One region of the Mesorhizobium sp. WSM4845 genome, then DNA from elsewhere that is predicted to be linked to it. Evidence: predicted binding sites of a transcription regulator. Region 1 holds the regulator's gene; the other holds the start of a gene.
What was found. The regulator PhoB, encoded in region 1, activates phosphate uptake and scavenging genes when phosphate is short. The targets are predictions, from matches to a motif close to TGTCATNNANCTGTCAT.
Positions count from the first base shown of each region.

Region 2: a site for PhoB is predicted at 2,429-2,445, ahead of ugpB (sn-glycerol-3-phosphate ABC transporter substrate-binding protein UgpB). Genes of this name have one in related genera too.

Region 1 is NZ_JBVVQA010000014.1:81,035-86,998, forward strand. Features, by position in the region: gene AC0L2C_RS17445 (ROK family protein) at 1-486, shown strand, start outside; gene AC0L2C_RS17450 (hypothetical protein) at 722-1,105, opposite strand; gene AC0L2C_RS17455 (hypothetical protein) at 1,248-1,499, opposite strand; gene phoB (phosphate regulon transcriptional regulator PhoB) at 1,679-2,368, opposite strand; gene phoU (phosphate signaling complex protein PhoU) at 2,385-3,092, opposite strand; gene pstB (phosphate ABC transporter ATP-binding protein PstB) at 3,128-3,943, opposite strand; gene pstA (phosphate ABC transporter permease PstA) at 3,956-5,569, opposite strand; gene pstC (phosphate ABC transporter permease subunit PstC) at 5,562-5,964, opposite strand, start outside.
Region 2 is NZ_JBVVQA010000033.1:54,921-60,884, forward strand. Features, by position in the region: gene AC0L2C_RS28335 (hypothetical protein) at 1-86, opposite strand, end outside; gene argH (argininosuccinate lyase) at 155-1,555, opposite strand; gene tlpA (thiol:disulfide interchange protein TlpA) at 1,590-2,276, shown strand; gene ugpB (sn-glycerol-3-phosphate ABC transporter substrate-binding protein UgpB) at 2,508-3,818, shown strand; partial or broken gene ugpA (sn-glycerol-3-phosphate ABC transporter permease UgpA) at 3,904-4,790, shown strand; gene ugpE (sn-glycerol-3-phosphate ABC transporter permease UgpE) at 4,799-5,647, shown strand; gene AC0L2C_RS28365 (sn-glycerol-3-phosphate import ATP-binding protein UgpC) at 5,655-5,964, shown strand, end outside.

The sequences.
Region 1 (5,964 bases):
GCGCTTTGCCGCTGCGGGCGGCGCGGCTGCGTCGAGGCTTATGCCGGCAACTACGCCATCTGGCGCAATGCAAGGCAATTGAGCGAAAACGCCGAGCCGGTCGCCGATGTCAGCGACGCCGAGATGCGGGCACTGGCGGCCCGGGCGCGCGAGATGGACGGACCGGAGCGCGAAGCCTACCGCAAGGCCGGCGAGGCGCTCGGCTTCGGGCTCGGCAGCCTGTTCGCGCTGATCGATCCGGCGCCCGTGGCCATGGTCGGCGCCAGCGCTGCCGCCTTCGACCTGATCGAGCCGGCGCTGCGCGAGGCTATCGCCCAGACCGCCGGCGGCCAGCATTCGGGTTCGATTTCCTTCGACACCGAGCCGAACGAGTTGCCGCTGATCCGCGAAGGCTGCGCCATGCGGGCGCTAAGCTTCGTCGACCAGGAGATTTTCGCGCCGAGCATCCAGGCACGAGCCGGCTCGGTCGGAAAGAACGTGGCTTGAAGGATTCCCGGGTCGCGACTTGGGGTGTGTTGAGATTCAGGTCAGGCCGAGTCGAGAATGGTGGGTTCCGAGAACCGGAGCGGAGCGTACTTTTGGGTACGTCAGCACCGGAAGCGCAGGTATCAGCCGTTCGCAGGCCGGCATCACCTGAACCATCAGCTAGGCCGTGAACTCATAAATGCGGGGATGACCAAGATGGGTGAAATGGGAAGCTGTCCTTAAAGGTTGCGGAGGTTCAGCCGGGGATAGGGGTGCGGAAGCCGTGAGTGTCGCAAAGCTTTTTGGCCCTGCCATCGATTTTGGAGTCACTATCAATTTCTTCGACTTCGACAGCCCCATCTGTCTTATGCGCAAAGAAGAGAATGGAGGTCGACACGCTGCCACCATTCGTAAGCCCACAAAGGTAGACACCCCCACTTTCTCCTATGCGAGCCATCGCGATCCACACTATTGGTTCCGTCGAGATGGCAAGGTGCTTCCGGATTGCAAGCTTCAAGGGAGCTACATCGCTAAGCGTGATGTCGTGGGGAAAGGTTTTCTCGGTGGCATCTTGAGCTAATGCCGAACTAGTCCACGCTCCGACGACAATCCATGCAAGAAGAATTAAACCTCGCGTCATCCGAACTCCACCGGTGCAAGTTGCCTTTGTGATTAGGATGATTGCGAAGGGAAGGTATTCCAAGTCGGAAAGCGTCCGCAATGGATCGCTTTCCGACTGAGGCTTTCATATTGAGGCGGAATCTGATCTCGCTAGGAGGTCGCTATAGCAAGAACCCGGTCATCCATTCCGCGCTGTAGAATCCTGCGGCAAGTATGATAGCGATGGCAACCAGTCCGGTCCAAATACCCCGCATAGCGAAGGGCGACAAAATAGCCATTGCGGGGATACCAACCCGGACCAATGCTGATCTCAGATAGATTTCCTTGTTCGCATAGTTCCAGGAGCCGCCCTCCTCGGTCCCTCCGTCATTCCCCAAGGATAGCACCGCTGCGCAGCCGGTGGTGGCCAGCATGCGGCCGCCTTCGAAGCTTCGAGATAGTCAAGGACGAGCAACAGGAGGAAAACGCAAAGAGATGCTAGGACTGCCATTTCGATGAGGCTCGGCTTGCGGACCATCATGGCCACTACTGTATGTCGCCGCGGTTCCGCTTTCCACCCATGCCGGTCATGCCGAATTTATGAGTTCACGACCTAGTCTTCCCTGATCGCATAGCCCGCGCCGCGGATGGTGCGGATGACATCGGGCATGCGACCATTGTTGACCGCCTTGCGCAACCGGCCGACATGGACGTCCACCGTGCGCTCGTCGATGTAGATCGTCTCGCCCCAGACATTGTCGAGCAACTGGCTGCGCGAGAAGACCCGGCCGGGGTGGCGCATCATGAATTCGAGCAGCCGGAATTCGGTCGGCCCGAGCCGGATCTCGCTCTTCTTGCGATAGACCCTGTGCGATTCACGATCGAGCATGATGTCGCCGACCTTGAGCACGCTGGACAGCACTTCGGGCTTGGCGCGGCGCAGCAGCGCCTTGACTCTGGCCATGAATTCCGGTGTCGAGAACGGCTTGACCAGATAGTCGTCGGCTCCGGTCGAAAGGCCGCGCACCCGGTCGCTCTCCTCGCCGCGCGCGGTCAGCATGATGATCGGCAGCCGCTCGGTTTCGGGGCGCACCCGAAGGCGCCGGCAAAGCTCGATGCCGGAAACCGCCGGCACCATCCAGTCGAGCACCAAAAGATCGGGCACGTTTTCCTGCAGCCGGATTTCGGCCTCGTCGCCGCGCGTCACCACCTCGACCTGATAGCCTTCGGATTCAAGATTGTAACGGAGGAGGACGCCCAGCGGCTCTTCATCCTCCACCACCATGATGCGCGGCGCGATCATCGGCCGGTTACTCCTGTCATGTCGCCAGCGCCGACATCGTCGTTTCGTCGAGCTTCGGGCGATCCGCCGGCAATTGCTGCCCGGTCACGACAAAATAGGCGTTTTCGGCGATGTTGGTGACATGATCGCCGATACGCTCGAGATTCTTGGCGCAGAACAGAAGGTGCGTGCAGGCGGTGATGTTGCGTGGGTCCTCCATCATGTAGGTCAGGAGCTCGCGAAAAACCGCCGTGTATTTCACGTCGATCTTCTGGTCGTCGGCGCGCAGTTCCTTCAACGCGCCGGCATCGCGCGACACATAGTGCTCAACCACGCCGCGCAGCTGCACAAGAACGAGATCCGCCATCGCATCGATACCGTGCGACAGATTCCGCGGCGTCGCGCTCTGCCCGACTGCGCTGACCCGCTTGGCTATGTTCTTGGCCAGATCGCCGATGCGCTCGAGATCGCCGGCCATGCGGATTGCGCCAACCACGGCGCGCAGATCCTGCGCCATCGGCTGCCGTTTGGCGATCAGCGTGATGGCGCTGTCGTCGAGTTCGCGCTGCCGCGCATCCATGATGGCGTCGTCCGAGACGACGCGCTGCGCCATCGCATTGTCCGACGCAAGCAACGCGCGGATCGAGGCCGCGACCATTGCGGCGGCGAGCTCGTCCATGTCGCGGATCAGCCGGTCGATGTGCTCCAGTTCCTCGTCGAAAGATGCGACGGTGTGTTCACCCATGGTGCTGTCCTCGTGTTCGAAATTCGCCGGACCGCTCAGCCGAACCGGCCGGTGATGTAGTCCTGGGTGCGCTTGTCGTCGGGGTTGGTGAACATCTTGTCGGTCGCGCCCTCCTCGACCAGATACCCGAGATGGAACATCGCCGTGCGTTGCGACACGCGCGCCGCCTGCTGCATCGAATGGGTGACGATGACGATCGTATAATTCTGGCGCAGTTCGTCGATCAGTTCCTCGACGCGGGCGGTGGCGATTGGATCGAGCGCCGAACAGGGCTCGTCCATCAGGATCACTTCCGGCGACACGGCGATGGCGCGCGCAATGCAAAGACGCTGCTGCTGTCCGCCGGACAGACCGGTTCCCGACTCGAGTAGGCGATCCTTGACCTCGTTAAACAGGCCGGCCTTCTTCAGGCTCGATTCGACGATGCCGTCCAACTCGGCCTTGCTCCTGGCCAGGCCGTGGATGCGCGGACCGTAGGCGACGTTTTCGTAGATCGACTTCGGAAACGGGTTCGGCTTCTGGAATACCATGCCGACGCGAGCTCGCAGCTCGACGACATCGATTTTCGGATCGTAGACGTCCTCGCCGTCGAGCGTGATCTTGCCGCTCACCCGCGCGATATCGATGGTGTCGTTCATTCGGTTCAGGCAACGCAGGAACGTCGACTTGCCGCAGCCCGATGGCCCGATCAACGCCGTCACCTGATGCTCGCGGACATCGAGATCGACGTCGAACAGAGCTCGCTTCTCGCCGTAGTGAACAGAGACCTTTTCGCCCTTCATCTTGATCGAAGGGGCGTTGGTTGCGCTGCTCAGTTTCTGCTCGACGCCGGCTTCCGTCATGATGTTCATATCCTCTACTCCTTACCAGCGCCGCTCGAAGCGCCTGCGCAGTATCACCGCGATGGCATTCATGATGACCAAAAACACCAGCAAAATCAAAATCGCCGCCGAAGTCTTCTGCTGGAACCCCGCTTCCGGGAAATCCGCCCACATGAAAATCTGCACCGGCAGGATCGTCGCGGGATCGGTGAAGCCGCCGGGAATGTCGACGATGAAGGCGACCATGCCGATCATCAGCAACGGCGCGGTTTCGCCGAGCGCATGCGCCATTCCGAGGATGGTGCCGGTCATGATGCCCGGCATCGCCAGTGGCAGGACGTGATGGAATACGGTCTGGACCTTGGACGCTCCGATGCCAAGCGCCGCCTCGCGGATCGAAGGCGGCACGGCGCGCAGCGAAGCGCGCGAGGCGATAATGATGATCGGCAGGGTCATCAGCGCCAGCACCATGCCGCCGACCACCGGGGCTGAGCGCGGCATGCCGAAGAAATTCAGGAATACGGCAAGTCCAAGCAGGCCGAAGACGATCGAAGGCACCGCCGCCAGATTGTTGATATTCACTTCGATCATCGTCGTCAGCCGGTTCTTGGGCGCAAATTCCTCAAGATAGATCGCCGCTGAAACGCCGATCGGGAAGGCGATTGCGAGGGTTACGATCATGGTCAGGAACGATCCGACGACCGCGCCCCAGACACCAGCCAATTCCGGCTCGCGGCTTGCGCCGGTGAAGAAGAAGATCGAGTTGAACCGGCTTTCGATCAGGCCGGCGCTCTTCAGCGTGTCGAGCCAGACGATCACCTTGTCCGAAATCTTTCGCGATGCTTCCGGCGTCTCGATGACGCGCAGGAATGCCTGGCCGCTCGCGGCGGGCGCCGTGCTGTCCAGCGCCTCGATCACCGTGCCTTTTGCGATCACCGTGCCGTTGGCCGCAGACGACAGCGAGGTCAGCTTGACCGTGCCGCCATTGAACGCGACCAGCAGCGACGACGCGCCGCTCGTCAGCGTAAACATGCCGTTTTCGCCCTCGGTCGCACCATGGCCGCGCGCCAGCGCCAGCATGGCATCGTCGCCGAAGGTCAGATCGATGTCGCCGCTGGTTTCCGAAGGCGTGACGCTTGTCGAAATCGCTTCGTCCGAACCGACGTCGGCAAGCAAACCCTTGAGATAGAGGTCGGCAAAATCGTCAAGTGGAACCGCATAGTCCACCGTTCCTCCGAGCATCCCCGGATCAGCCGCAATATCCTTGCGCAGGAACACGCCTGTGCCGGTGGAAATCAGCCCGCGCAGAAGGCGCTTGTCCTGGCGGCTCTTCACATCCGGAAATTTTGCCGTAAGCGCTTCCTGAGCGATGGCGTCGTAGTTCACTTCATCGAGTTTCGCCGGGTCGACCTTGGCCGCTGAAAGATCGATCGGCAGCGTCACATAGTTCTGCCGCAGCGCCGGAATCGCCTGCGTGACGATCGTCGACAGGAGCAGCACAAGGAACAAGCCGGCCAACGCGACAGCTGCGGCGCCGAGCCATTTGAACCACGTTTCGGTACGGTAGCGGCCCTTTAGCCGCGCCTTCGCGGCATCGTCGGTATGAATGCTGACCGGCCGTCCGACGGCGCCGAATGACGAGATCGCATCAGTCATATTGCTCTCGGTATTTCTGGACGACGCGCAAAGCGACGATGTTGAGGGTAAGCGTGATGCAGAACAGCACCAGGCCGAGTGCGAATGCTGCAAGCGTCTTGGCGCTGTCGAACTCCTGGTCGCCCACCAGCAGCGTCACGATCTGCACGGTCACGGTGGTGACTGCTTCGAGCGGGTTGGCCGTGAGGTTTGCCGCCAGCCCCGCCGCCATGACCACGATCATCGTTTCGCCGATCGCGCGGCTGACGGCAAGCAGCATCGCCGAAACGATGCCCGGAAGGGCAGCGGGAAGGACCACCTTGCGGATGGTTTCCGACTTGGTCGCGCCGAGGCCGGCAGAACCGTCTCTCAGGGATTGCGGAACGGCGTTGATTACATCGTCGGAAAGCGAGGAA
Region 2 (5,964 bases), on a different contig from region 1:
TCGAGCCCGGCTTTCCTACCGCAGGCCGTTACGGTTGCCAGCGCCGCCAGCAGCGTCAGCGTCACCAAAATCCTGCTTGCGGTCATCGATCCATCCGTCCGAAACTTTTGCCCGCCGCTTTTTAGCCGAGTTTTTCCGGCATTGCACCCCGGCATCACGCCCTGGCAATGCGCTTTTTCCAGTAGCGGATCTGCTTCCTCACTTCCGATGGCGCGGTGCCGCCGAAGCTCGTGCGGCTCTTCACCGAGTTTTGCACGGCAAGCACCGAAAACACGTCCGTCGTGATGCCGGGGTGAATGGACTGCAAGTCTTCCAGTGGCAGCCTGTCGAGCCCGATCTTCCTCTCTTCGGCCAGCGCCACGGCGCGGCCGGTGACGTGGTGCGCCTCGCGGAACGGCAGACCGAGGCTACGCACCAGCCAGTCGGCAAGATCGGTCGCGGTCGCATAGCCTGACCCGGCGGCCTTCTTCATGGCGGCGGCATTCACCGTCATGTCGCGCACCATGCCGGTCATCGCAGCCAGCATCAGGTCGAGCGTCTCAGCGACGTCGAACACGGATTCCTTGTCTTCCTGCATGTCCTTGCCGTAGGTCAGCGGCATGCCCTTCATGACAGTCAGCAGGCCGACCAGATGGCCGGTGACGCGGCCGGTCTTGCCGCGCACCAGCTCGGCGGCGTCGGGGTTCTTCTTCTGCGGCATGATCGAGGAGCCGGTGGAGAATGAGTCCGACAGCCTGACGAAGCCGAATTGCGGCGTCGACCAGATGATGATTTCTTCGGCCAGCCGCGACAGATGCGTCGCGCAGATCGCCGCCAGCCCCAAAAACTCGAGCGCGAAATCGCGGTCCGAAACGCTGTCGAGGGAATTGCGCATCGGCTCACGGAAGCCGAGTGCCCTGGCCGTCTGGTGCCGGTCGATCGGAAAGCTGGTGCCGGCAAGCGCGGCCGCACCGAGCGGGCTTTCGTCCATCCGTTCGATAGCGTCGCGAACACGCGACAGGTCGCGCGAGAACATCTCGACATAGGCCATGCAGTGATGGCCGAAGGTTACCGGCTGCGCCGCCTGCATGTGGGTGAAGCCCGGCATCACCGTTGCCGCATGCTCCTCGGCCCGCTCCAGGAACGCCGTGATCAGGCCCTTCAGCGCCTCGGCGACGCGAAAGCACTCGTCCTTGACCCATAGCCTGAGATCGACCGCCACCTGGTCGTTGCGCGAACGGGCGGTATGCAGGCGGCCGGCAGCCGGGCCGATCAGCTCGGCAAGGCGGGCCTCGACATTCATGTGGATGTCTTCCAGCCTGGTCGAGAACTCGAACGTGCCGGCTTCGATCTCTGCCAGGATCGTGTTCAGCCCGTGAGCGATTTTTTCTTGGTCGGCCGCCGAAATAATGCCGGTTTGCGCCAGCATCTCGCTGTGGGCGATCGAGCCTCTGATGTCCTGCGCGTAGAGTTTGCGGTCGAACGAGATCGACGCGTTGATCGCTTCCATGATCGCGGCCGGACCCGAGGCAAAACGTCCGCCCCACATCTGGTTGCTGGCCTTCTTGTCGCTCATCGCTATAACCCGTGCTCCGGAGCAGTTTTAAAAAATGGCAGACGGCAATCGATTTTTCCCGGCCCCGCGCCTCATCCTCGCCGCTTTGGTGGCAGGCGTGCTGGCCGGCGCGGTCGCGGTATATGTCAGCGAAAGCGGTTCTGGCAACAACGCCCCCGCTCAAGTCGCGGCTGGCGACAGCAAGGACGATGTCGCCTGCGCCGCCAAGGCCGACCGCGCCAAGACGGTCGCGGCGGCTGCCACCGGCCAGGTTGCAGCACTTTTGCCGGCCGATCCGCCGCAATCGCTGAAGGGCCTTGCCTTCAACAGCCCCGACGGCAAGCCGATGACGCTCGCCGACCATGCCGGCAAGACGGTGCTGCTCAATCTGTGGGCGACATGGTGCGCGCCCTGCCGCGCCGAAATGCCGGCGCTCGACGCGCTGCAGAACGAAATGGGCAGCGATGCCTTCGAGGTCGTCGCGGTCAATGTCGATGCGGGCGACGACAGCAAGCCGAAGAAGTTCCTCGAGGAGACCGGCGTCAAGGCGCTCGGCTACTACCGCGATTCGACGATGGCGCTGTTCAACGATCTCAAGACACGCGGCCTGGCGCTCGGCCTGCCGGTCACCATGCTGATCGACGGTGAAGGCTGCCTGATTGCCCACATGAACGGCCCGGCCGAATGGTCGAGCCGCGATGCCAAGCGGCTGGTCGAGACGGCGCTCGGCAAGTCGGACTAATTCATGTCGCGCAAAGTGCGACGCGCTTTTAGGCGCCGGCGATTATTGCCGGTTTGTTCGTAAGCCGGCTTGGCAATTCCTTTCCACCGGCTCCTATTCGGAAGCGTGCGCTACTTTAAGTGGAAATCAAGTTCATCGGTCCGCAACAAAACCGTTGTCCAATTGTCACGGGCGGCACATATTGGCTTTGCGAGAGTGCCCCTTTCGCCAATGACAAACGGGAGATGAAACATGAAATTCTTCGGCTTCGCGGCCGGTGTCGCCGCCACCTTGACCCTGCTTTCCACCACCTCCGCCTTCGCCGTCACGCAGATCAGCTGGTGGCACGCCATGACCGGCGCCAACGCCGAGGTCGTCGGCAAGATCTCCAAGGATTTCAACGCCAGCCAGAGCGACTATGAACTGGTTCCGGTGTTCAAGGGCACCTATCCGGAGACGCTGAATGCCGGCATCGCCGCTTTCCGCGCCGGCCAGGCGCCCGACATCCTCCAGGTGTTCGACGTCGGCACCGGCGTGATGATGGCGGCCGAGGGCGCGATCAAGCCGGTGGCCGAGGTGATGACCGGTGCCGGGATGACCTTCGACAAGAGCCAGTACCTGCCCGGTATCGTCGGCTATTATTCGAAGCCGGACGGCACCATGCTGTCCTTTCCCTACAACTCCTCCTCGCCGATCCTCTACTACAACAAGGATATCTTCCAGAAGGCCGGCCTCGACGTGAACAATCCGCCGAAGACCTGGAACGAGGTATGGGAAGCCGCCAAGAAGATCAAGACGAGCGGCGCCGCCCCTTGTGGCTATACCTCGACCTGGCTGACCTGGATCCATCTGGAGAATTTCGCGGCGTGGAATGATGTGTCGTGGGCGACCCAGCAGAACGGCCTGGCCGGCGGTGATGTCGAACTCAAGATCAACGCGCCGATTTTCGTCAACCACTTCCAGGCGCTCGCGGATCTCGCCAAGGACGGCACCTTCAAATATGGCGGGCGCACCTCCGAAGCCAAGCAGATCTTCCTCGCCGGCGAATGCGGCATCTTCACCGAATCGTCGGGCGGCCTCGGCGACATCGTCAAGTCCGGCATGAACTATGGCATCGGCCAGCTTCCCTACGACAGCGACGCCAAGGGCGCACCGCAGAACACCACGCCGGGCGGCGCCAGCCTGTGGGTGTTCGGCGCCAAGTCGGACGAGCAATACAAGGGCGTTGCGGCGTTCTTCGCCTACCTGTCCAAGACCGATGTGCAGGAATATCTGCACCAGAAGTCGGGATACCTGCCGGTGACGCTCGCTGCCTACGAGGCGACCAAGAAATCGGGCTTCTATGACAAGAACCCCGGCCGTGAGACACCCATCCTGCAAATGACGGGCAAGGCGCCGACCGACAACTCGAAGGGCGTGCGCCTGCCGAACCTGCCGCAGGTGCGCGATATCCAGAACGAGGAGTTCGAGAAGATGCTGGCCGGCCAGCAAACCGCTCAGCAGGCGCTCGACAACGCGGTCACGCGCGGCAACGCCGCAATCAAGGAAGCGCTGGAGAACTGACGAGTTTATCTCGGTTGGTGTCTGTTTGAATATCGCCCACGCGAAGCTCGCGTGGGCGTCTCCCGAGATAGCGAAGGAAATCAGCCTGTCTCCCCGCGTCGTCTTTCCCAACAAGATCCTGCCCTACCTGCTGGTGGCGCCACAACTCGCCATAACACTGGTTTTCTTCTACTGGCCGGCCGGTCAGGCGCTTTACCAGTCGATGCTCAGACAGGATCCGTTCGGGCTGAGGACCAGGTTCGTCTGGTTTGCCAATTTCCGCAAGGTGCTGGCCGATCCTGCCTACCTCAATTCGATCAAGGTCACCGTGGTGTTCTCGCTTGCGACCGCGATCGTCGCGATGTGCGTGGCCCTGCTGCTTGCGGTCATGGCCGAGAAGGCGGTGCGCGGCAAAGGCCTCTACCGCACGCTTTTGATATATGGCCCTATGCCGTGGCGCCGGCGATTGCCGGCATGCTGTGGCTGTTTCTGTTCAATCCTTCGATCGGCTCGTTAGCGTATCTGCTGAGAAGCCTCGGCATCGCATGGGATCCGCTGCTCAACGGAACCCACGCCATGATCCTGCTTGTGTCGGCGGCTGCCTGGAAGCAGATCAGCTACAATTTCCTGTTCTTCGTCGCCGGTCTGCAGGCAGTGCCGAAAACGCTGATCGAGGCGGCGGCCATGGACGGCGCCGGCGAGACCAAGCGCTTCTGGACCATCGTCTTCCCGCTGCTCGCGCCGACCACCTTTTTCCTGCTGGTCGTCAACACCGTCTACGCCCTGTTCGATACGTTCGGCATCGTTCATGCCGTCACCGGCGGCGGGCCGGGCAAGGCGACCGAGACGCTGGTCTACAAGGTCTACAATGACGGCTTCGTCAATCTGATCCTGGGCGACTCGGCGGCGCAGTCAGTCATCCTGATGGCGATCGTCATTGCGCTCACCGCCATCCAGTTCCGCTACGTCGAACGCAAAGTCCATTACGGTTGAGGGCAGCGATGATCGGCCAGTCCCCGCTCCGCACTTTCATCGCCCATGCCGTGCTGATCCTCGGCATATTGATCGTGGCTTTCCCGATCTACTACACGTTCGTTGCCTCGACACACACGCTGCAAACCATCCTCAGGCCGCCGCTGCCGCTCTTGCCCGGCGGCCAGCTGTGGAACAACTACAGCGAGGCGCTGTTCGGCGGCATTGGCCGCATCGGCGGTGTCAGCGTCGGCCAACTGCTCCTCAACACAACGATCATGGCGCTCGGTGTTGCGGTGGGAAAGATCTGCATCTCGATCTTGTCGGCCTATGCGATCGTTTTCTTCCGCTTTCCCCTGCGCATGACCTTCTTCTGGCTGATCTTCATCACCTTGATGCTTCCCGTCGAGGTGCGCATCCTGCCGACCTACAAGGTGATGGTCGATCTCGGCATGATCGACACCTATGCCGGCCTGATCATCCCGCTGATCGCCTCGGCCACCGCGACGCTGCTGTTCCGCCAGTTCTTCATGACCATACCGGGCGAATTGGTCGAGGCGGCGCGCGTCGACGGCGCCGGGCCATGGCGCTTCTTCTTCGATATCCTGTTGCCATTGTCGCGCACCAACATCGCGGCGCTGTTCGTGATCCTCTTCATCTACGGCTGGACGCAGTATCTTTGGCCGCTGCTGGTCACCAACAGCAACGACATGAACACCATCGTCATCGCGTTGAGAAAGATGGTTTCCTTCGCCGATGCCGATACCGAATGGCACCTGGTCATGGTCACGGCGATGCTGGCCATCGTGCCGCCGATCCTGGTGGTGGTGCTGATGCAACGCTGGTTCGTGCGCGGCCTGGTCGAATCCGAAAAGTGAGAAGCTGATGGCGACCGTCGATCTGAAGGACGTGAAGAAGGTCTATCCCAGCGGCGTCGAAGCCGTGAAGGGGGTCTCCATCGCCATTCCCGACAAGGAGCTTTGCGTGCTGGTCGGCCCCTCCGGTTGCGGCAAGTCCACGCTGCTGAGGATGATCGCCGGTTTGGAGACCATTTCCGCCGGTACGGTCGCCATCGACGGCAAGGTGGTCAACGCCATCGGCCCGACCGAGCGCGACATCGCCATGGTGTTCCAGAACTACGCGCTTTACCCGCATATGAAAGTCTATGACAACATGGCCTATGGCCTGCGCAATC